DNA from 2 places in the Streptomyces sp. NPDC057280 genome. Region 2 is predicted to be linked to the other one. Evidence: riboswitches for the same ligand, from Rfam matches in the RefSeq annotation. Region 2 holds a riboswitch; the other holds the start of a gene.
What was found. Region 2 has a riboswitch for glycine ahead of gcvP (aminomethyl-transferring glycine dehydrogenase). Riboswitches for the same ligand answer to the same signal wherever they lie in the genome.

Region 1 (9,954 bases), on a different contig from region 2:
CGTACGAGCGGTTCCAGCCGCTCGCCGAGAGTTCCTGGGCGGAGGTGACGCAGGGCGCGTAGCCGTAGCCGTCGACCTCCATGTTCCCGTACTGGGCGTCCGGGGAGCCCGCCTGGCCGTGCCAGAGGAGCATCCAGACCTGGCCGGAGGAGGGGGTGGCGAGAGCGCGGAGGAGTGCCTCGTAGGCGTCGTAGCGCCCCGGCGTCACCTGGCGCAGCATGTGCTCGACCGTGCCGGTCGCTGTGCCGCTGGCACTCACCTTCTACCGCCCCTTCGGGAAAGTTTCGTGGTCGGAAACAGCTTAAGCGCCCAAGGGCTCGGGGCTTGCTGTGGTTCGCGAGTGCGGGTGCGTCGTGGTTGATCGCGCGGTTCCCCGCGCCCCCAGGTCTGCTGCCCTGAAGGCGTTACAAAGCGCCCTGGTAGAAGGGCCTCACCTGTTCCCGCATCCAGTGCCCCACCGGGTCGTCCGCCACGTCCAGCAGGACCAGGTTCACCGGCCACTGCACCGGCGTCCGCCCCAGGGCCCTGCCCAGGGCGTCCATCGGGAGGGTACGCAAGTCGCCCTCCCACTGGGAGAGTTCGACGCCCACGAACAGCACGGGGTCGGCCGTCTCGATCGCGGCCAGGCAGCGGCGGGCCGTGCGGACGACTCCCGTCGCGGCGAACTCGGCGGAGGCGGTGGCGAGGAAGTCGACCGGGTCGTCCTGCCAGTCGGGCTCGTAGAGCTTGACCCGGCCGCCGCTGTTGGGGCCGTCCAACGGGGTCCGGCCGACCCGGCACAGGTCCGCCACGGCGGCCGGCGGGAGCGGGACGCCGACCACGCCGTCCGGGTTCACGGCGATGCCGACCTGCGGCGGGAGGCCGCGCGCGAACTCCACCGCCGGGGCGATCGTGTACGCCATGTGCGCGCCCGCGACCTGGCGGAACTGTTCCTCGGAGCTGAAGACCGGGACGTAGGCCTGGCCCTCGATCTGGAAGGTGGGCAGGTCGAGCGGGCCGGTGTGGGCGCCGCCGCCGTTCGGCAGCGGAACCCAGACGAAGCTGCGGCCGAGGACCTCGATGATCCGGCCGCCGGCCCCGGGCACGCCGAGGGAGGCCGAGAGCACCTCCTCCAGCTCGTTGCCGGGCCATCCGCCGCCGTGCGGATGAGGGTGCGCCTGTGCCGGGAAGTCCTGTGCCGGGAAGTCCATCTGTCCGTCCGCCTGCCGAGTACCGCCGATGTGGCTGAAAGGCTAACGGGTGCTGGCCCCTGGGCGCCCTGGTCGTCAGCCCGTGAACCCGATCCGGCGCAGGGCGTCCGCCGCCGCCCGGTCCAGGAGCAGCGCCGAGCCCACGCCCTGCGGCAGGTCGCCCTTCTCCACGGAACGGATCAGGCGGGCGGCCGCGCTGCGGTGGCGGAGGAAGGCGTAGCGCGAGACGCCCCGGCCGCGCTCGCGCTGGCCCTGCAGCGCGGTGTCCGCGGTGACGTCGAGCAGCAGCAGGTGCAGGGTGCCGCCGCGGCGGTGGGCCGCGCGGGCCAGCCAGCCGCGCACCCACGACTGGGTGCCGCAGTCGTGCACGACGACCCCCCGGCCGGAGCGCAGGGCGCGGTACAGGCCGAGGTAGTGGGCGGCGCGGACGAGGGGGCGGTAGACCGCGTACGGCAGGAAGCGGGGCGCGCGGGCGTCCCAGCGGTCGCGGGTGTCCTGGGAGTCGATCCGGATGCCCTTGACGGCGCGTCGCATCAGGGTGGACTTGCCGCTGCCGGGCAGGCCGGTGATCACGACCAGGTCGTCGGGGGCGAAGAGCAGGGCGCGCGGGCTGTGGCCGGCACGGTCGCGCAGGTCGCGGACGACCGGCTGCGGCGCGCAGGTCTCCTGGGCCGGAGCTGCCGGCTGCGCGGGCAGCGCGACGGCCGAGGTGGTGGCGTACGCAGTGGGCCTGTTCACCGTGATCGTCCTCCTCCTGGGTCGAGGGGTTCCCCTCCCCACCGAGCGTAAAGAGAAGGTAATGAGGTGTCTCTCTTGTTTTCGTGCTCGTCCTGCCACAAGCCAGTCACAAAGGGCCGCACCGATGCGGCCCTGCCGCCGATGCCCGATGCGTGCAATGATGTCCGCGCCAACTGCATACCGGCCGTTTGAATCCGCGCGGGAGAGTCCCCAGCAGCATGTCTGGTCGCTGGGGCGCCGAAGGAGCAAGTCCCTCCCTTGAATCTCTCAGGCCCCGTTACCGCGCGGGCGAGGCACATCTGAAAAGCGAGCCGCCCTCAGGTGGCTCCACCCAAGGTGCAAGTCATGTCCCCTGCGGTCATGGCGAACCTCTCAGGTTCCGATGACAGATGGGGAGGAACGACCTCGCCCGTCATGCCTTGGGAGTAGACCGTCCGATGAGCAGCACTCACCCCCGCCTGACCGCGCTCGACGCCCTGCATCGCGCGCTCGGCGCGACGATGACCGACTTCGCCGGCTGGGACATGCCCCTGCGCTACGGCTCCGAGCGCGACGAGCACAACGCCGTGCGCACGAAGGCCGGGCTCTTCGACCTCTCCCACATGGGCGAGATCACGGTGACCGGGCCGCAGGCCGCCGCCCTGCTGAACTTCGCCCTCGTCGGCAACATCGCCTCCGTCGGCGTCGGCCGTGCCCGCTACACCATGATCTGCCGCGAGGACGGCGGCATCCTGGACGACCTGATCGTCTACCGGCTCGCGGAGACCGAATACATGGTCGTCGCCAACGCCTCCAACGCCCAGGTGGTGCTGGACGCCCTCGTCGAGCGCTCGGCCGGCTTCGACGCCGAGGTCCGCGACGACCGGGACGCCTACGCGCTGATCGCCGTCCAGGGCCCCGAGTCCCCGGGCATCCTGAAGTCCCTCACCGACGCCGACCTCGACGGCCTGAAGTACTACGCCGGGCTGCCCGGCACGGTCGCGGGCGTCCCGGCGCTGATCGCCCGCACCGGTTACACCGGCGAGGACGGCTTCGAGCTGTTCGTGAAGCCCGAGCACGCCGTCGAGCTGTGGCAGGCCCTGACCAAGGCGGGCGAGGGCGCCGGTCTGGTCCCCTGCGGGCTGTCCTGCCGGGACACGCTCCGCCTGGAGGCGGGCATGCCGCTGTACGGGCACGAGCTGAACACCTCCCTCACCCCCTTCGACGCCGGGCTCGGCCGGGTGGTGAAGTTCGAGAAGGAGGGCGACTTCGTGGGCCGCGAAGCGCTGACCGAGGCGGCCGCCCGCGCCGAGACCGCGCCGCCGCGCGTCCTCGTCGGCCTGGTCGCCGAGGGCCGCCGCGTCCCGCGCGCCGGGTACGCCGTCGTCGCCGACGGCCGGGTGATCGGCGAGGTCACCTCCGGCGCCCCCTCGCCCACGCTGGGCAAGCCGATCGCGATGGCGTACGTCGACGCCGCGCACGCCGCGCCGGGCACCTCCGGTGTCGGGGTGGACATCCGGGGCAGCCACGAGCCGTACGAGGTCGTGGCGCTGCCCTTCTACAAGCGCCAGAAGTAGCCGCCGTAGGTGATGCTGAGCACACGGACGCTGCTCACGCACGCCTTCCGCAGTCCCCCATTCATCAGCAGTCCCCCGCGTACAGGAGAATTCAGGCCATGAGCAACCCCCAGCAGCTGCGCTACAGCAAGGAGCACGAGTGGCTGTCGGGCGCCGAGGACGGCGTCTCGACGGTCGGCATCACGGAGCACGCGGCCAACGCGCTCGGCGATGTCGTCTTCGTCCAGCTCCCGGAGGTCGGTGACACGGTGACCGCGGGCGAGACCTGTGGCGAGCTGGAGTCGACCAAGTCGGTCTCCGACCTGTACTCCCCTGTCTCCGGTGAGGTCACCGAGGTCAACGAGGACGTCGTCAACGACCCGTCGCTGGTGAACTCAGCCCCCTTCGAGGGCGGCTGGCTGTTCAAGGTACGCGTCGCGGAGGAGCCGGCCGACCTGCTCTCCGCCGACGAGTACACCGCCTTTTCCGCCGGCTGAGGAGTCGTAGACGTATGTCCGCACTGAACACGCCCCTGCATGAGCTCGACCCGGAGATCACGGCCGCGGTCGACGCAGAGCTGCACCGGCAGCAGTCCACCCTCGAGATGATCGCGTCGGAGAACTTCGCTCCGCTCGCGGTCATGGAGGCGCAGGGCTCGGTCCTGACCAACAAGTACGCCGAGGGCTACCCGGGCCGGCGCTACTACGGCGGCTGCGAGCACGTCGACGTGGCCGAGCAGATCGCCATCGACCGGATCAAGGAGCTGTTCGGCGCCGAGTACGCCAACGTCCAGCCCCACTCCGGCGCCTCCGCCAACCAGGCCGCCCTGTTCGCGCTGGCCTCCCCCGGCGACACGATCCTGGGCCTGGACCTGGCGCACGGCGGCCACCTCACCCACGGCATGCGCCTGAACTTCTCCGGCAAGCAGTTCAACGTGGTCGCCTACCACGTCGACGACGCCGGTCTGGTCGACATGGCCGAGGTGGAGCGCCTGGCCAAGGAGCACCGCCCGAAGGTGATCATCGCCGGGTGGTCGGCGTACCCGCGGCAGCTGGACTTCGCCGAGTTCCGCCGGATCGCCGACGAGGTCGAGGCCTACCTGTGGGTCGACATGGCGCACTTCGCCGGTCTGGTCGCGGCCGGGCTGCACCCCAACCCGGTCGAGCATGCGGACGTGGTCACCTCCACCACCCACAAGACCCTGGGCGGCCCGCGCGGCGGCATCATCCTGGCGAAGAAGGACTTCGCGAAGAAGCTGAACTCGTCCGTCTTCCCGGGCTTCCAGGGCGGCCCCCTGGAGCACGTGATCGCGGCGAAGGCGGTGTCCTTCAAGGTCGCCGCGAGCGAGGAGTTCAAGGAGCGCCAGCGGCGTACGGTGGAGGGTGCGCGCATCCTCGCCGAGCGTCTGACCGCTGCGGACGCCCGCGAGGCCGGGGTCAACGTGCTCTCCGGTGGCACGGACGTGCACCTGATCCTGGTGGACCTGCGCGAGTCCGAGCTGGACGGGCAGCAGGCCGAGGACCGTCTCCACGAGGTCGGCATCACGGTCAACCGCAACGCCGTCCCCAACGACCCGCGCCCGCCCATGGTGACGTCGGGCCTGCGCATCGGCACCCCGGCGCTGGCCACCCGCGGCTTCACGGCCGAGGACTTCGCCGAGGTCGCGGACGTCATCGCGGCGGCTCTGAAGCCGTCCTACGACGCCGAGGCACTGAAGACCCGGGTCAAGACCCTGGCCGACAAGCACCCGCTGTACCCCGGCCTGAGCAAGTAGTAGTTCCCCGGTGGGGGCACCCGACGATGTGTGCCCCCACCCTTTTTGAAGGAGTTCCCGTGGCCATCTCGGTCTTCGACCTGTTCTCGATCGGCATCGGCCCGTCGAGCTCCCACACGGTCGGCCCGATGCGCGCGGCCCGCATGTTCGCCCGCCGTCTGCGCAACGAGGGCGTGCTGTCCTCGGTGGCGGCCGTCCGCTCGGAGCTGTACGGCTCCCTGGGCGCGACCGGCCACGGCCACGGCACCCCCAAGGCGGTGCTGCTCGGTCTGGAGGGCGCGTCCCCTCGTACCGTCGACGTGGAGACCGCCGACGAGCGGATCGAGGCGATCAGGAGAAACGGTTCGCTGAACCTGCTGGGCGAACGCGAGATCGCGTTCTCCTTCGACGACGACCTGGTCCTGCACCGCCGCAAGGCGCTGCCGTACCACGCGAACGGCATGACGCTGTGGGCGTACGACGCGTCCGGGGCGGAGCTGCTGTCGAAGACGTACTACTCGGTCGGCGGCGGTTTCGTCGTGGACGAGGACGCGGTGGGCGCGGACCGCATCAAGCTGGACGACACGGTGCTGAAGTACCCGTTCCGCACGGGCGACGAGCTGCTGCGTCTGACGAAGGAGACCGGCCTGTCGATCTCCGCGCTGATGCTGGAGAACGAGCGGGCCTGGCGCACCGAGGAGGAGATCCGGTCCGGGCTCCTCGACATCTGGCGGGTCATGCAGGCGTGCGTCTCGCGCGGCATGTCGCGGGAGGGCATCCTGCCGGGCGGCCTCAGGGTCAAGCGCCGGGCAGCCGTGACGGCGCGTCAACTGCGGGCGGAGGGCGATCCGTTGGCCCACGCGATGGAGTGGATCACCCTCTACGCGATGGCGGTCAACGAGGAGAACGCGGCCGGCGGACGCGTCGTGACCGCCCCGACGAACGGCGCGGCCGGCATCATCCCGGCGGTCCTGCACTACTACATCAACTTCGTGCCGGGCGCCGACGAGGACGGCGTCGTCCGCTTCCTGCTGGCCGCCGGCGCGATCGGCATGCTCTTCAAGGAGAACGCCTCCATCTCCGGCGCCGAGGTCGGCTGCCAGGGCGAGGTCGGCTCGGCCTGCTCGATGGCGGCGGGGGCGCTGGCGGAGGTGCTGGGCGGCTCCCCGGAGCAGGTGGAGAACGCAGCCGAGATCGGCATGGAGCACAACCTGGGCCTGACCTGCGACCCGGTCGGCGGCCTGGTCCAGATCCCGTGCATCGAACGCAACGGCATGGCCGCGGTGAAGGCGGTCACCGCCGCCCGCATGGCGATGCGCGGCGACGGCTCCCACAAGGTGTCCCTCGACAAGGTCATCAAGACCATGAAGGACACCGGCGCCGACATGAGCGTGAAGTACAAGGAGACGGCTCGGGGCGGTCTCGCGGTGAACATCATCGAGTGCTGAACGGGCAAGGGGCCCACGTGCCAAGGTGGTTGGCGATTCACCCACCCCCTGTCCCCCTACGGCACTTCAGGGAGTCCCCCCATGCTCCGCGGCATAGACGTCAGCGCCTACCAGTCCTCCTCCTACGACACCGACGGCCTCTCCTTCGTCTTCGTCAAGGCGACGGAGGGCCGTACGTACACCAACCCCAAGCTCGCGGCCCAGACGAAGCGGGCCCGCGACGCCGGGCTGGTCGTCGGCTTCTACCACTTCCTCTGGCCGGGCAATCTGACCGCCCAGGCCGAGTACTTCGTGAGCAAGGCCCCGGAACGGGCGGGCGACATCCTCGCCGTGGACTGGGAGACCACCGGCGAGGGCACGCACGCGAGCAACGCGGAGAAGGACCGCTTCATCCGGAAGGTGAAGGAGCTGCGGCCGAACAACCGGGTGGTGCTCTACACGAACCGGAACTACTGGCTCAACATCGACACGACGTCCTACGCCGGCGACGGCCTGTGGATCGCCGACTACGTGACGGCCGGCAAGCCCCGCATCAAGGCGAAGTGGCGCTTCCACCAGTACACCGACGATCCGCTGGACAAGGACGTGGCGGATTTCGCGAGCCGGGCGGCACTGCGCGAATGGGCCGAAGGCGCCTGATCAGAGGCCTGGGATAGAGTCCGCCCCATGGGTGGGCAGATCACTGCGGTCAGCAGCAACGGGACGTACTCCTTCACCAAGCCGAACCGGGAGAGCATCACGCTGCTCGCCGGGCTCGGGGTCGAGGGGGATGTGCACGCCGGGGTGACGGTGAAGCACCGGTCCCGCGTGGCGAGGGACCCCTCGCAGCCGAATCTGCGCCAAGTGCACCTTCTGCACCAGGAGTTGTTCGACGAGGTACGGGAAGCCGGCATCGAGGTCGGCGCCGGGGAGCTCGGCGAGAACGTCACCACGCGGGGCATCGATCTGCTCGCGCTGCCCGTCGGCACCCGGCTGCGCCTCGGTGAGCGGGCGGTCGTCGAGGTGACCGGGCTGCGCAACCCCTGTCTTCAGATCGACAACTTCCGGCAGGGGCTGCTGAAGCAGGTCGTCACCCGGGACGCCGACGGGAAGCTCCGGCTCAAGGGCGGGATCATGAGCGTCGTCCTGGAAGGCGGGGTCGTACGGCCCGGCGACGGGATCGAGGTCGAGCTGCCGGACGGGCCGCACGTGCCGCTGGAGATCGTCTGATCCCGGGCCGACCGGCCTCAGGCCCGGAATTCGGGTCCGCGTCCCGGACCCGCCTCACGCACGGAACTCGGGCTCGCGTTCCGGGCTCGCCTCACGCGCGGAACTCGGGCGCGCCTCTCGAACCCGCTCCCGCCTCAGGGTCGGAACTCGGACTTGCGTTCCCGACCCGCCTCACGCGCGGAACTCCGGCTTGTGTTCCGGACCCGCCTCAGCCGCGGAACTCCGGCTTGTGTTCCGGACCCGCCTCAGCCGCGGAACTCCGGCTTGCGTTCCGGGCTCGCCGCCGCCAGTGCCTTCGTCACCCCGTCGACGCCCTCCCGCAGTCCGTACACCGGCGTGTCCGGCTGCTGGCGCCAGGAGTCGTCGAGGCCGCCCGCGTCGACCGTGTCGAAGCCGAGTTCGTCGATGAGGGCGCGGACCTTCGCCTTGGCCGCCTCGTCGTCGCCGGCGACCGGGAGGGCCTGGCGGTCGGGGGCGCCGGCCGGGCGGTGGCGGTCGAGGATGTCCTGGGCGTAGGTGCCGTTGAAGGCCTTGATGACGGGGTGGCCGAGGTGCCGTTCCGTCCAGCGGCTCTCCGTCAGGCCCTCGTCCTCGATCCCGGCGATCCGGCCGTCCCGCTGCTTCGGGTAGTAGTTGCCGGTGTCGATCACCGCCACGCCGTCCGCGGCGCCGCCGAGCACGCCCTTCGGCAGGTCCGGGATCGCCTTGAGCGGGATCGTCACGACGACCACTTCGGCGCCTCGCGCGGCCTCCTCGACCGGGACGGGCGTCGCACCCGTCTCTTCCGCGAGCGCGGTCAGGGTGTGCGGGCCGCGCGAGTTCGCCACCGCCACCTCGTGCCCGAGGGCGGTGAGCCGCCGGGTGAGGTTGCCGCCGATGTTTCCCGCGCCGATGATGCCGATCTTCATGACAGACCCTTCCAGATTCGATGCATGTGCATGCGTCTGGCTGGTGTCAACCTGACTCGGCGGGGAGGTATTCCGGGGAGCCTCAGATCCTGACGACGATCTTCCCCGTGTGCCGGTTCGACTCCATCAGGTGGTGGGCGTCCCGGATCCGGTCCAGGCCCTCGAAGACCTCGGCGATGACCGGGCGGAAGCCGCCGTCGGCCAGGCCCGCGTTGAGGAACGCGGTGGAGCGCCGGCGCCCGCCCGGCGTCCCGGTGAGGATCATGTTGGCGTACGTGTGGATCGTGAACGGCCAGTTCCAGGGGATCTCGGCGGGACGGCGGTCCAGCCAGCCGTAGGCCACCACCGCCCCGCCCTCGGCGAGCGCGCCGGCCAGCGGCCGGAAGCCGGGGCCACCGATCGCGTCGAAGATCACCTCGACGCCCCGCCCGCCGGTGAGCCGCCCGGCCTCCTTGGCCACCGTCTCGGCGTCCCCGTCCGAGACGATCACCTCCGCCGCCCCCGCCTCCAGCAGTCCCTGCCGCTTCGCCTCGGTACGCGTCGTGGCCAGCGGGATCGCGCCGATGCGGCGGGCCACCTGGATCGCCGCCGTGCCGACCCCGCTGGAGGCCCCGGTGATCAGGACGTGGTCGCCGGGCCTGAGTCCGGCCGTCTCCAGGAGGGCGCCGTAGGCGGTCGAGGGCCTCGGCGCGGTTGAGGCCCAACGCCTCGACCCGGACGGCCACTTGGCCGGGGCCGGGCGCGGACACCGGCACGTCCTCGACGGACAGCACTTCGGGTCCGCCCATGTCATGAAAGAGCACAGTACGTGCGGTAGTTGGCATGGCGTCCACGCTAGGAGCCGTGGCGGAGACGATCCATGTCCGTCGGTCTCCCTTTCCTGTCCGTACGTCTTCCGCGACCGACTCCCGGCTACGGTGGGGAGCATGGACGTACTGAGCGACGCGATCGCCGCGATGCGCACCGGGCGGCCGCACTCGGGCCGGCGGGACAAGTACGCGCCCTGGGGGATGCGGATCGAGGACTCGGAGGGTGCCGGGTTCCATGTGGTGCTGCGGGGGTCGGCCTGGCTGCTGCCCTCGGCGGGCGAGCCGGTGGCGCTCGCGGCGGGGGACGTGGTGTTCCTGGCCCACGGGCGGGGGTACGCGCTGACCAGCGGGCCGGACGTGGAAC
Region 2 (9,954 bases):
GTCGCGGCTCCCGTCGTCGCCAAGGAGCGCGAGGAGCTGATCGACCGCATCGACCAGGAGACGGACGCGGCCGACCAGCTGGAGGGCACGGTCGACGACCTGCGCGACGACGTGAGCGCCATGCAGCGCGCGGCGCTCAGGGACAGCGGCGGCAGTGGGCAGGCGGACCTGGTCGGCATTCTGTCGGGCGCCACGGCCGTGCGCGGACCTGGTGTGAAGCTGGTCGTGGACGACGCCAAGGAGGCCACCACCGGTGGTGACGGCGACCCGCGTGAGACCTCCGGGTTCTCCGACACCGGCCGGGTCCGGGACCGGGACATGCAGCGCGTGGTCAACGGGCTGTGGGAATCGGGCGCGGAGGCCGTCTCCATCAACGGACAGCGGCTGACGGCGCTGTCGGCGATCAGGGCCGCCGGTGACGCGATACTGGTCGACAACAGGCCGCTGGTGCCGCCGTACACGGTGCTCGCGGTGGGGGACGGGCAGCGGCTGAGCACCCGGTTCCAGAACAGCGCCGACGGGCTGTATCTGAACGCCCTGCAGGAGAACTACGGCATCCGGACGGGCATCTCCGTGGAGGGGGATCTCCGGCTGCCCGCAGCAACGAGTGTGATCGTACGTACAGCACAGCCGAGAACTGAGAAGGGCACATCGTGATCGCCGTACTGGGCCTCGTCGTGGGAGTCGTGGCCGGCCTGTTGGTCCGGCCTGAGGTTCCGGCGGTCGTCGAGCCTTATCTGCCGATCGCCGTCGTGGCGGCGCTCGACGCCGTCTTCGGTGGTCTGCGGGCCATGCTCGACGGGATCTTCGACGACAAGGTCTTCGTGGTGTCGTTCCTGTCCAACGTGGTCGTCGCCGCGCTGATCGTGTTCCTGGGCGACAAGTTGGGCGTGGGGGCCCAGCTGTCCACCGGTGTGGTGGTCGTCCTCGGTATCCGCATCTTCTCGAACGCCGCGGCGATCCGCCGGCACGTCTTCCGGGCGTGAGGCCGATGAGCGACCAGGACGGTACGCCGGAGAACAGGCTGCGCAAGGAACTGCCGGAGGAGACGCCCGCGACGGCGCCGGAGGCGGTCCCGACGGCCGAGAAGAGCGAGAAGGCCGAGCAGGACGAGAGGGCCGAGCAGGACGAGAAGCCCGGGGCGACCGGACGCCAGCGGCTCGTCCAGGGGCTGTGGCCGCCGCGTGTCACGCGTGCCCAACTGATCGTCGCCGTGCTGCTGTTCGGCCTCGGATTCGGGCTGGCCGTGCAGGTGGCGTCGAACAGCGACGGCGACAGCGCGCTGCGCGGTGCCCGGCAGGAAGATCTTGTTCGCATTCTCGATGAACTGGATGACCGTACTCAGCGTCTTGAGGACGAGAAGGCGGGCCTCGAGAAGCAGCGTGACGAGTTGGAGAACAGCTCGGACCAGGCGGAGGAGGCCCGCAAGCAGACGCTGGAGAAGGAGCGGCAACTCGGCATCCTGGCGGGCACGGTGGCCGCGCAGGGGCCGGGTATCACGATGACCATCGACGACACGAAGGGGACGGTCGAGGCGGACATGCTGCTCGACGCGATCCAGGAGCTGCGCGCGGCCGGTGCCGAGGCGATCCAGGTGAACGGGGTGCGGGTGGTCGCCGGCACGTATCTGACCGATTCCGGCAACAGCGTGAGCGTCGACGGGAACAAGATCAACGCCCCCTATCGTTTCAAGGTCATCGGCAAGCCGCAGGACCTGGAACCGGCGCTCAACATTCCTGGAGGCGTGGTGCAGACTCTGGAGAAGGAGCAGGCCACGGTCACCGTCGAGCGGTCTACCAAGATCGTCGTGGACGCCTTGCGAGCCGCGAAGCAGCCTGACTACGCTCGGTCGTCCTCCCGGTGAACCGGGGGTGCATGAGGGACGTCCGGCCAGGGCATGAGGTTGCGGGGGGTCGGCGCACCGATTGGGTGGTGCGTGGTGGAAACTGTCTGGTGGATACGGACGTTGTCAGGATGTCCGGGTCGGCCGGTGTATGCAATCAGGGTTCGTCCTGCCCCACGGGCGGGTCTGTTTCGGTCAAGGGGAATCGCCCGTGAAGTTGTTTGCGAAGTTGTTCGGCAAGAGCGCGCGAGAGGGTAGCGACAATGCGAACGCCACCGCTCGTCATCGCGCACAGCCAGACGCGGAGGGCCAGCGCCCCCTGTTCCGGGACCAGGTGGGCGGCGTTCCGGGAGGTCAGGGCGCGCCGTCTGTTGACCCTGCGCAGTCCGGCGGCATAGGTTTCGGGCAACCGTCAACCTCGAGTACGGGTGGAGAGTTTTCCATGTCGGCCCTGGTGTGTACGAGGTGCGGTAACCGCAACGCGGAGAACAGCCGCTTCTGCTCCAACTGCGGTGCGCCGCTGCGCGGTGCGCCCGAGCGTCCGTCCGAGACGACCTCCACCATCTCCATCTCCGGTCTCGAGGCCTACGACGCCGAGGCGACCGGTCAGACGCAGCTGCCGACGCTCTCCCCGGAGGCGCAGGCGGCCGTGGACGCGCTGCCGCAGGGTTCCGCGCTCCTGGTCGTGCGTCGTGGACCGAACTCGGGCAGCCGCTTCCTGCTGGACGGCGATCTGACCACGGCGGGGCGTCATCCGCAGAGCGACATCTTCCTCGACGACGTGACGGTGTCGCGTCGTCATGTGGAGTTCCGTCGACAGCAGGACGGTTCGTTCACGGTGGGTGACGTCGGCAGCCTCAACGGCACGTACGTGAACCGCGAGCGGATCGACACGGTGCCGCTGCACAACGGGGACGAGGTACAGATCGGCAAGTACCGGCTGGTCTTCTACGCGAGCCAGCGGGGCTACTGACCCCGTCAGGGAAGGTCCATGCTTCAAACACCGAGCGGCGGTGCCGGTCATGGCACCGCCGCCGCGGACAGTGGGCTGATGAGCATCGGCACGGTGCTCAATGTGCTGCGCGACGAGTTCCCCGAAGTCACCATCTCCAAGATCCGCTTCCTGGAGTCCGAGGGGCTCATCGAGCCGCAGCGGACCCCCTCGGGGTACCGCAAGTTCAGCGCGGGCGATGTCGAGCGGCTCGGGAATGTGCTGAGGATGCAGCGGGACCACTATCTGCCGCTGAAGGTGATCCGGGAGCATCTGGACGCCATGGAGCGTGGTGAGGCCGTGGCGCTGCCCGTGGTGGGGCGCCAGCGGGACGGAGAAACGCTTCAGGAGCCCTGGGAGGCTCCCACGGCCGCGCGGATCGGCCGGTCCGAGCTGCTGGCCGCCGCCGAGATCGGCGAGCAGGAGCTCGAGGAGTGGGAGTCGTACGGACTCATCGCCCCGCTGCCGGACGGGGCGTACGACGCCGAGGCGGTCACCGTGGCGGCGCTCGTCCTCGAGCTGGGGCGGTTCGGGATCGAGCCGCGGCATCTGCGCGCCATGAAGGCCGCCGCCGATCGTGAGGCGGGGCTGGTGGACCAGGTGGTGGCCCCGCTGAAGCGCCACCGCAATCCGCAGACCCGGGCGCACGCCGAGGCCCGTACGAAGGAACTGGCGGGGCTGACGGTGAAGCTGCACGCGGCCCTGGTGCAGACCGCCCTCGGTGTACGGCTGCCCTGAAGGGCGCGGACGCCGGATCGGGCCCCCGTTTCCTGCCCGACTACCCAAACGTCCCGGGCACGGCCTAGGGTTGCTGTGTGAACGAGCTCGATGTCGTAGGTGTCCGGGTCGAAATGCCCTCCAACCAACCGATCGTGCTCCTGCGCGAAGTGGGAGGCGACCGCTACCTCCCCATCTGGATCGGGCCGGGGGAGGCGACGGCGATCGCTTTCGCCCAGCAGGGCATGGCCCCCGCACGGCCGCTGACCCACGACCTGTTCAAGGACGTGCTGGAGGCGGTCGGCCAGGAGCTCACCGAAGTGCGCATCACGGATCTGCGTGAGGGCGTCTTCTACGCGGAGCTGGTCTTCGCCAGCGGCGTGGAGGTGAGCGCCCGGCCGTCCGATGCCATAGCGCTGGCCCTGCGCACCGGAACGCCGATCTACGGCAGCGACGGTGTGCTCGACGACGCCGGGATCGCGATCCCGGACGAGCAGGAGGACGAGGTGGAGAAGTTCCGCGAGTTCCTCGACCAGATCTCGCCCGAGGACTTCGGCACCAGCAGCCAGTGAGACGGGGCCGGCCCGGCGGACTCGCCGTCCGTGACGGGTCGGCTGTGTCCGGTCACCACGGAAATGCCGGCATTTGCCACCGGCGTGTGAGAGCGTCCTACGGCCCGCCCCGAGCGCATTCGGCTAGCCTTTCCCCGCGGTGGGGTGCGGGAAACCACTCCTAGGGTGATTATCACTCGGCGTGCCGAGTGTGGCGATCGTTGACGCACCCCGGGTGACTGCCTACCGTCGAGAAGGCAGGTCAAGGACGGAGGTCGGCGTGAGAAGCAGCGGCGACGGTACGGCTGGGGGTGCCCCCGGACGGAGTCTCGGGGCTAGCGGTCCGTACCCTCCCCCAAGCTCTCAACTGCGTTCGAGTTGGGGGGACCCCCATCACAGCAACGCGGCCGATCACGCTCCGCAGCGACCGGCGGCCGTGCCGAGCAGCGGAGGGGCGACGTCCATGGCGTCCGAGCAGATCGGCTACCGCGGTCCGACGGCCTGTGCGGCCGCCGGCATCACCTACCGGCAACTCGACTACTGGGCGCGCACCGGGCTCGTCGAGCCGAGCGTGCGGCCCGCCTACGGGTCGGGGACGCAGCGCCTTTACAGCTTCCGGGACGTCGTCGTCCTGAAGGTCGTCAAGCGCTTCCTCGACACCGGTGTGTCGCTCCAGAACATCCGTACCGCCGTGCAGCACCTGCGGGAGAGCGGTTTCCGGGACCTGGAGCGCATGACGCTGATGAGCGACGGCGCCACGGTCTACGAGTGCACCTCGCCCGACGAGGTCCACGCGCTGCTCCAGGGCGGGCAGGGCATCTTCGGGATCGCCGTGGGCGTGGTGTGGCGGGACGTCGAGAGCGCGTTGTCCCAGCTGCACGGGGAGCGGATCGACACCGGGGAGACGCTGGTGGGGCACAACCCGGCCGACGAGCTGGCGCGGCGGCGGGGCAATCGGGCCGTTTGAGGCTTTGCCCGGGGTATCACCGAGGGCATTGTCAGTGGCGTAGGGCAGCATCGGACATGTGAGAACCGCGCCCACGATCCTGCATCTCGACATGGATGCCTTCTTCGCCTCGGCGGAGCAGGCGTCCAAGCCGAGTCTGCGCGGGAAAGCCGTCGTCGTGGGCGGGCTGGGGCCGCGTGGTGTGGTGGCGACCGCGTCCTACGAGGCCCGGGTCTTCGGGGTGCATTCCGCGATGCCGATGGCCCAGGCGCGGCGGCTGGCGCCCAATGCCGCGTATCTCGTGCCGCGCTTCGGGTTCTACCGCGCGATCAGTGAGCAGGTGATGGGGCTGCTGCGGGCGCTGTCGCCGTTGGTGGAGCCGCTGAGCCTCGACGAGGCGTTCGTGGACCTGGAGGCCGGAGACGCGGCCTGGGACGAGGCGTCGGCGCGGCTCGCGGGGGAGAAGCTGCGCGCCGACATACGGGCGGTCACCGGGCTCACGGGGTCGGTGGGGCTCGCGGCGTCCAAGATGCTCGCGAAGATCGCGTCCGAGCAGGCCAAGCCCGACGGTCTGGTGGTGATCGATCCGGGGACCGAGCGGGAGCTGCTCGGGCCGATGTCGGTGCGGATCCTGCCGGGGGTGGGGCCGGCGACGGGAGACCATCTGCGGCGGGCCGGCATCCACACGGTCGACGAGATCGTCGAGGCGGGCGAGGACGAGCTCGTACGGCTGCTCGGCAAGGCGCACGGGCACGGGCTGTACGCCATGGCGTTGGCGCATGACGAGCGGCCCGTGGTGGCGGAGCGGGAGACCAAGTCGGTGTCGGTCGAGGACACCTACGACGTGGACATCCACGACCGGGTGCGGGTGGGGACGGAGGTGCAGCGGCTGGCCGATCGGTGCGTGCTGCGGCTGCGGGGGGCCGGTTTGTCGGGGCGGACGATCGTGCTGAAGGTGCGGCGGTACGACTTCTCCACGCTGACCCGGTCCGAGACGCTGCGGGGGCCGACCGATGATCCGGCGGTGGTGAGGGAGGCCGCGGCTCGGCTGCTGGAGTCCGTCGACACCACGGGGGGTGTGCGGTTGCTGGGGGTGGGGGTCTCCGGGCTGGCCGACTACACGCAGGAGGATCTGTTCGCGCAGGCTGCGGGGGATCCTGGGGAGGTTGCCGAGGAGGACGCCGGGGAGGTGGCCGCCGAGAGGGTGGAGGCGCCTGTCGAGCGGCGGTTCGCAGCGGGGCATGACGTGGTGCATGCCGAGTTCGGGCACGGATGGGTGCAGGGGAGCGGGCTGGGGCGGGTGACCGTGCGGTTCGAGACGCCGGATTCCGAGCCGGGGCGGGTGCGGACGTTTCGGGTGGATGATGAGGCGTTGGCTGTGGCTGAGCCTTTGCCGTTGGTGCCGGTTGAGGGTGGCGCATCCGGCCTTCGGCCGGATTTGGTTTCCCGCCCGCACCACCCGTGACAGTTTCGCTTTCGGGTGCGGGGCCCCTGTGAGGCGCGATCGCGGCGGCTGCGGGACGGTCGTCGGCTCTCGTCAGGCGTCTGCCTCTTCTGTGCCTGCCAGTTTGCCGAAATCCCTGTCGGGGAGGGGCGGGGGTGCGGATACGTCCAGACCGTAGTGGTGGTACAGCTGGAGTTCCTGGTCGGGGGAGAGGTGGCGGCCGACGCCGAAGTCGGGGGCGTCCTTGATCAAGGAGCGGTCGAAGGGGACCTGAAGGGTGCCCTCGATCAGTTCGCTGGGCTCCAGGGGGACGAAGGCGTCCCGGGAGAACAGGCCGGTGCGTATGGCCGCCCATTCCGGCACTCCGGTCGCGTCGTCGAGGTAGACCTCGTCGATCGTGCCGATCTTGGTGCCGTTGCGGTCGAACGCCTTGCGGCCGATCAGATTGCGCGGATCGATGTCGGTCTGCACGGGCCCTCCACTAGGTCGCCACTCGCAACTCATCCGTAAGCACTACAAAAGAGCACATTAGGGCCAGTGGCCACTCGAGGGCTCCTCTAGGGATCGACTATTTGTGCGCTGGTAGGCTGGCAAGCGGCTGTTGACCCTGTGCGGGAGAGTCCTCCGGAGAACGTCCGGGGGCGCCGAAGGAGCAAATCCTCCCCGGAATCTCTCAGGCCCACGTACCGCACGGACGAGGTCACTCTGGAAAGCAGAGCGGGTGTCGACGGCTTCCGCTCTCACCGACGGTGAAAGCCGGGCACCCTCGGGGGTCCGGTGAAGCTCTCAGGTTGAGATGACAGAGGGGGAGGCCGCCGGGACCCGCAGCCGTGGTGTCCCTCGAAGGTCGCGTCAGACCAGGAGGCCTCCGCAATGACCGCCCACCGCACTCCGCTCACCGAACTCGAGCAGGGGATTCCCTTCGAGCAGCGTCACATCGGCCCCGACCACGAGGCCCGGGCCAAGATGCTCGCGCAGGTCGGCTACGGCTCGCTGGACGAGCTCACCGCCGCCGCGGTGCCGGATGTGATCAAGAACGCTGACGCCCTCGATCTGCCGGGCGCGCGGACCGAGGCCGAGGTGCTCGCCGAGCTCCGGTCGCTCGCCGACCAGAACCAGGTCCTCGGGTCCATGATCGGGCTCGGCTACTACGGGACCTTCACCCCGCCCGTCATCCTGCGCAACGTCATGGAGAACCCCGCCTGGTACACGGCGTACACGCCCTACCAGCCCGAGATCTCCCAGGGGCGGCTCGAGGCCCTCCTCAACTTCCAGACCATGGTCGCCGAGCTCACCGGGCTGCCGACCTCCGGTGCCTCGCTGCTCGACGAGGGCACGGCCGCCGCCGAGGCGCTGGCGCTGTCCCGGCGCATGGGCAAGAACAAGAAGGGTCTGTTCCTCGTCGACGCGGACGCGCTGCCGCAGACCATCGCCGTGATCCAGACGCGCGCCGAGCCGACCGGCGTCGAGGTCGTCGTCGCCGACCTCAGCGACGGGATTCCCGCCGACATCGCCGCGCGTGAGATCAACGGCGTGCTGATCCAGTACCCGGGTGCCTCCGGTGCCGTACGCGACATCAAGGCGGTCGTCGACCAGGCGCACGAGCTCGGTGCCCTCGTGACCGTCGCCGCCGACCTGCTCGCGCTGGCGCTGCTGAAGTCGCCCGGGGAGCTCGGGGCCGACATCGCCGTCGGGACCACGCAGCGGTTCGGGGTGCCGATGGGCTTCGGCGGGCCGCACGCCGGTTACATGGCGGTGCACGAGAAGTTCGCGCGCAGCCTGCCCGGGCGGCTCGTGGGCGTGTCCGTGGACGCGGACGGGAACAGGGCCTACCGGCTCGCCCTGCAGACGCGTGAGCAGCACATCCGGCGGGAGAAGGCCACCAGCAACATCTGCACCGCGCAGGTGCTGCTCGCCGTGATGGCGGGGATGTACGCCGTCTACCACGGCCCGGAGGGGCTGAAGGGCATCGCCCGGCGGACCCATCGGTACGCGCGTGTCCTCGCCGCGGGGCTTGCCGCCGGCGGGGTCGAGGTCGTGCACGGGGCCTACTTCGACACCCTGACCGTGCGCGTGCCCGGCAAGGCCGGTGAGGTCGCCGCCGCCGCCGAGGCGAACGGGGTCAACCTGCGTCTCGTCGACGCCGACCACGTCTCCGTCGCCTGCGACGAGACCACCGACCGGGCCCGACTCGGCGCCGTATGGGCCGCGTTCGGGGTCGAGGGGGACGTCGAGGCGCTGGACGCGGTGGCCGAGGACGCGCTGCCGGCGGCGCTGGTGCGCGAGGACGAGTTCCTGACCCACCCCGTCTTCCACCAGTACCGGTCCGAGACCGCGATGCTGCGCTATCTGCGCCGGCTCGCCGACCGGGACTACGCGCTCGACCGCGGCATGATCCCGCTGGGCTCCTGCACCATGAAGCTCAACGCCACCACCGAGATGGAGCCGGTCACCTGGCCCGAGTTCGGGCAGCTGCACCCCTTTGCCCCCGCTGAGCAGGCGGAGGGCTATCTGACGCTCATCCGTGAGCTGGAGGAGCGGCTCGCCGAGGTCACCGGGTACGACAAGGTCTCGCTGCAGCCCAACGCCGGGTCGCAGGGTGAGCTGGCCGGGCTGCTCGCCGTACGCGGGTATCACCGGGCCAACGGCGATGAGCAGCGGACGGTCTGTCTGATTCCGTCCTCCGCGCACGGGACCAATGCCGCGAGCGCTGTCATGGCCGGCATGAAGGTCGTCGTCGTCAAGACCGCCGAGGACGGCGAGATCGACGTCGAGGATCTGCGGGCCAAGATCGAGCAGCACCGGGACGAGCTCGCGGTGCTGATGATCACGTACCCCTCGACGCACGGAGTGTTCGAGGAGCACGTCGCCGACATCTGCGCGCAGGTGCACGAGGCCGGCGGTCAGGTGTACGTCGACGGCGCCAACCTCAACGCGCTGGTCGGGCTTGCCAAGCCGGGCCACTTCGGCGGCGACGTCTCGCACCTGAACCTGCACAAGACCTTCTGCATCCCGCACGGCGGCGGCGGGCCGGGCGTCGGGCCGGTCGGTGTGCGGGCGCACCTGGCGCCGTATCTGCCGAACCACCCGCTGCAGCCCGCGGCCGGGCCCGAGACGGGTGTCGGGCCGATTTCCGCCGCCCCGTGGGGCTCGGCGGGGATTCTGCCGATCTCCTGGGCCTATGTGCGGCTCATGGGCGGGGAAGGGCTGAAGCGGGCCACGCAGGTCGCCGTGCTGAGCGCCAACTACATCGCCAAGCGGCTCGAGCCGCACTATCCCGTGCTCTACACCGGGCCCGGTGGGCTGGTCGCGCACGAGTGCATCATCGACCTGCGGCCGCTGACCAAGGCGACGGGCGTGAGCGTGGACGACGTCGCCAAGCGGCTCATCGACTACGGGTTCCACGCGCCGACCATGTCGTTCCCGGTGGCCGGGACACTGATGATCGAGCCGACCGAGTCC

Region 1: it holds a riboswitch for glycine, as region 2 does, so the genes downstream of both, gcvT (glycine cleavage system aminomethyltransferase GcvT) here and gcvP (aminomethyl-transferring glycine dehydrogenase) in region 2, are expected to answer to the same signal.

The regions. Positions count from the first base shown of each region.
Region 1 is NZ_JBHUYR010000008.1:308,536-318,489, forward strand. Features, by position in the region: gene ACFUO4_RS36025 (enhanced serine sensitivity protein SseB C-terminal domain-containing protein) at 1-259, opposite strand, end outside; gene ACFUO4_RS36030 (enhanced serine sensitivity protein SseB) at 405-1,190, opposite strand; gene ACFUO4_RS36035 (AAA family ATPase) at 1,266-1,928, opposite strand; glycine riboswitch at 2,118-2,221, shown strand; gene gcvT (glycine cleavage system aminomethyltransferase GcvT) at 2,366-3,484, shown strand; gene gcvH (glycine cleavage system protein GcvH) at 3,583-3,960, shown strand; gene glyA (serine hydroxymethyltransferase) at 3,975-5,237, shown strand; gene ACFUO4_RS36055 (L-serine ammonia-lyase) at 5,297-6,664, shown strand; gene ACFUO4_RS36060 (glycoside hydrolase family 25 protein) at 6,746-7,303, shown strand; gene ACFUO4_RS36065 (MOSC domain-containing protein) at 7,331-7,873, shown strand; partial or broken gene ACFUO4_RS36070 (NADPH-dependent F420 reductase) at 8,119-8,799, opposite strand; gene ACFUO4_RS36075 (zinc-binding dehydrogenase) at 8,864-9,574, opposite strand; gene ACFUO4_RS36080 (AraC family transcriptional regulator) at 9,708-9,954, shown strand, end outside.
Region 2 is NZ_JBHUYR010000004.1:3,770-13,723, forward strand. Features, by position in the region: gene ACFUO4_RS23835 (DUF881 domain-containing protein) at 1-657, shown strand, start outside; gene ACFUO4_RS23840 (small basic family protein) at 654-986, shown strand; gene ACFUO4_RS23845 (DUF881 domain-containing protein) at 992-1,864, shown strand; gene ACFUO4_RS23850 (FHA domain-containing protein) at 1,926-2,816, shown strand; gene ACFUO4_RS23855 (MerR family transcriptional regulator) at 2,835-3,572, shown strand; gene ACFUO4_RS23860 (bifunctional nuclease family protein) at 3,650-4,123, shown strand; gene ACFUO4_RS23865 (MerR family transcriptional regulator) at 4,383-5,069, shown strand; gene ACFUO4_RS23870 (DNA polymerase IV) at 5,128-6,513, shown strand; gene ACFUO4_RS23875 (PRC-barrel domain-containing protein) at 6,586-6,963, opposite strand; glycine riboswitch at 7,095-7,191, shown strand; gene gcvP (aminomethyl-transferring glycine dehydrogenase) at 7,366-9,954, shown strand, end outside.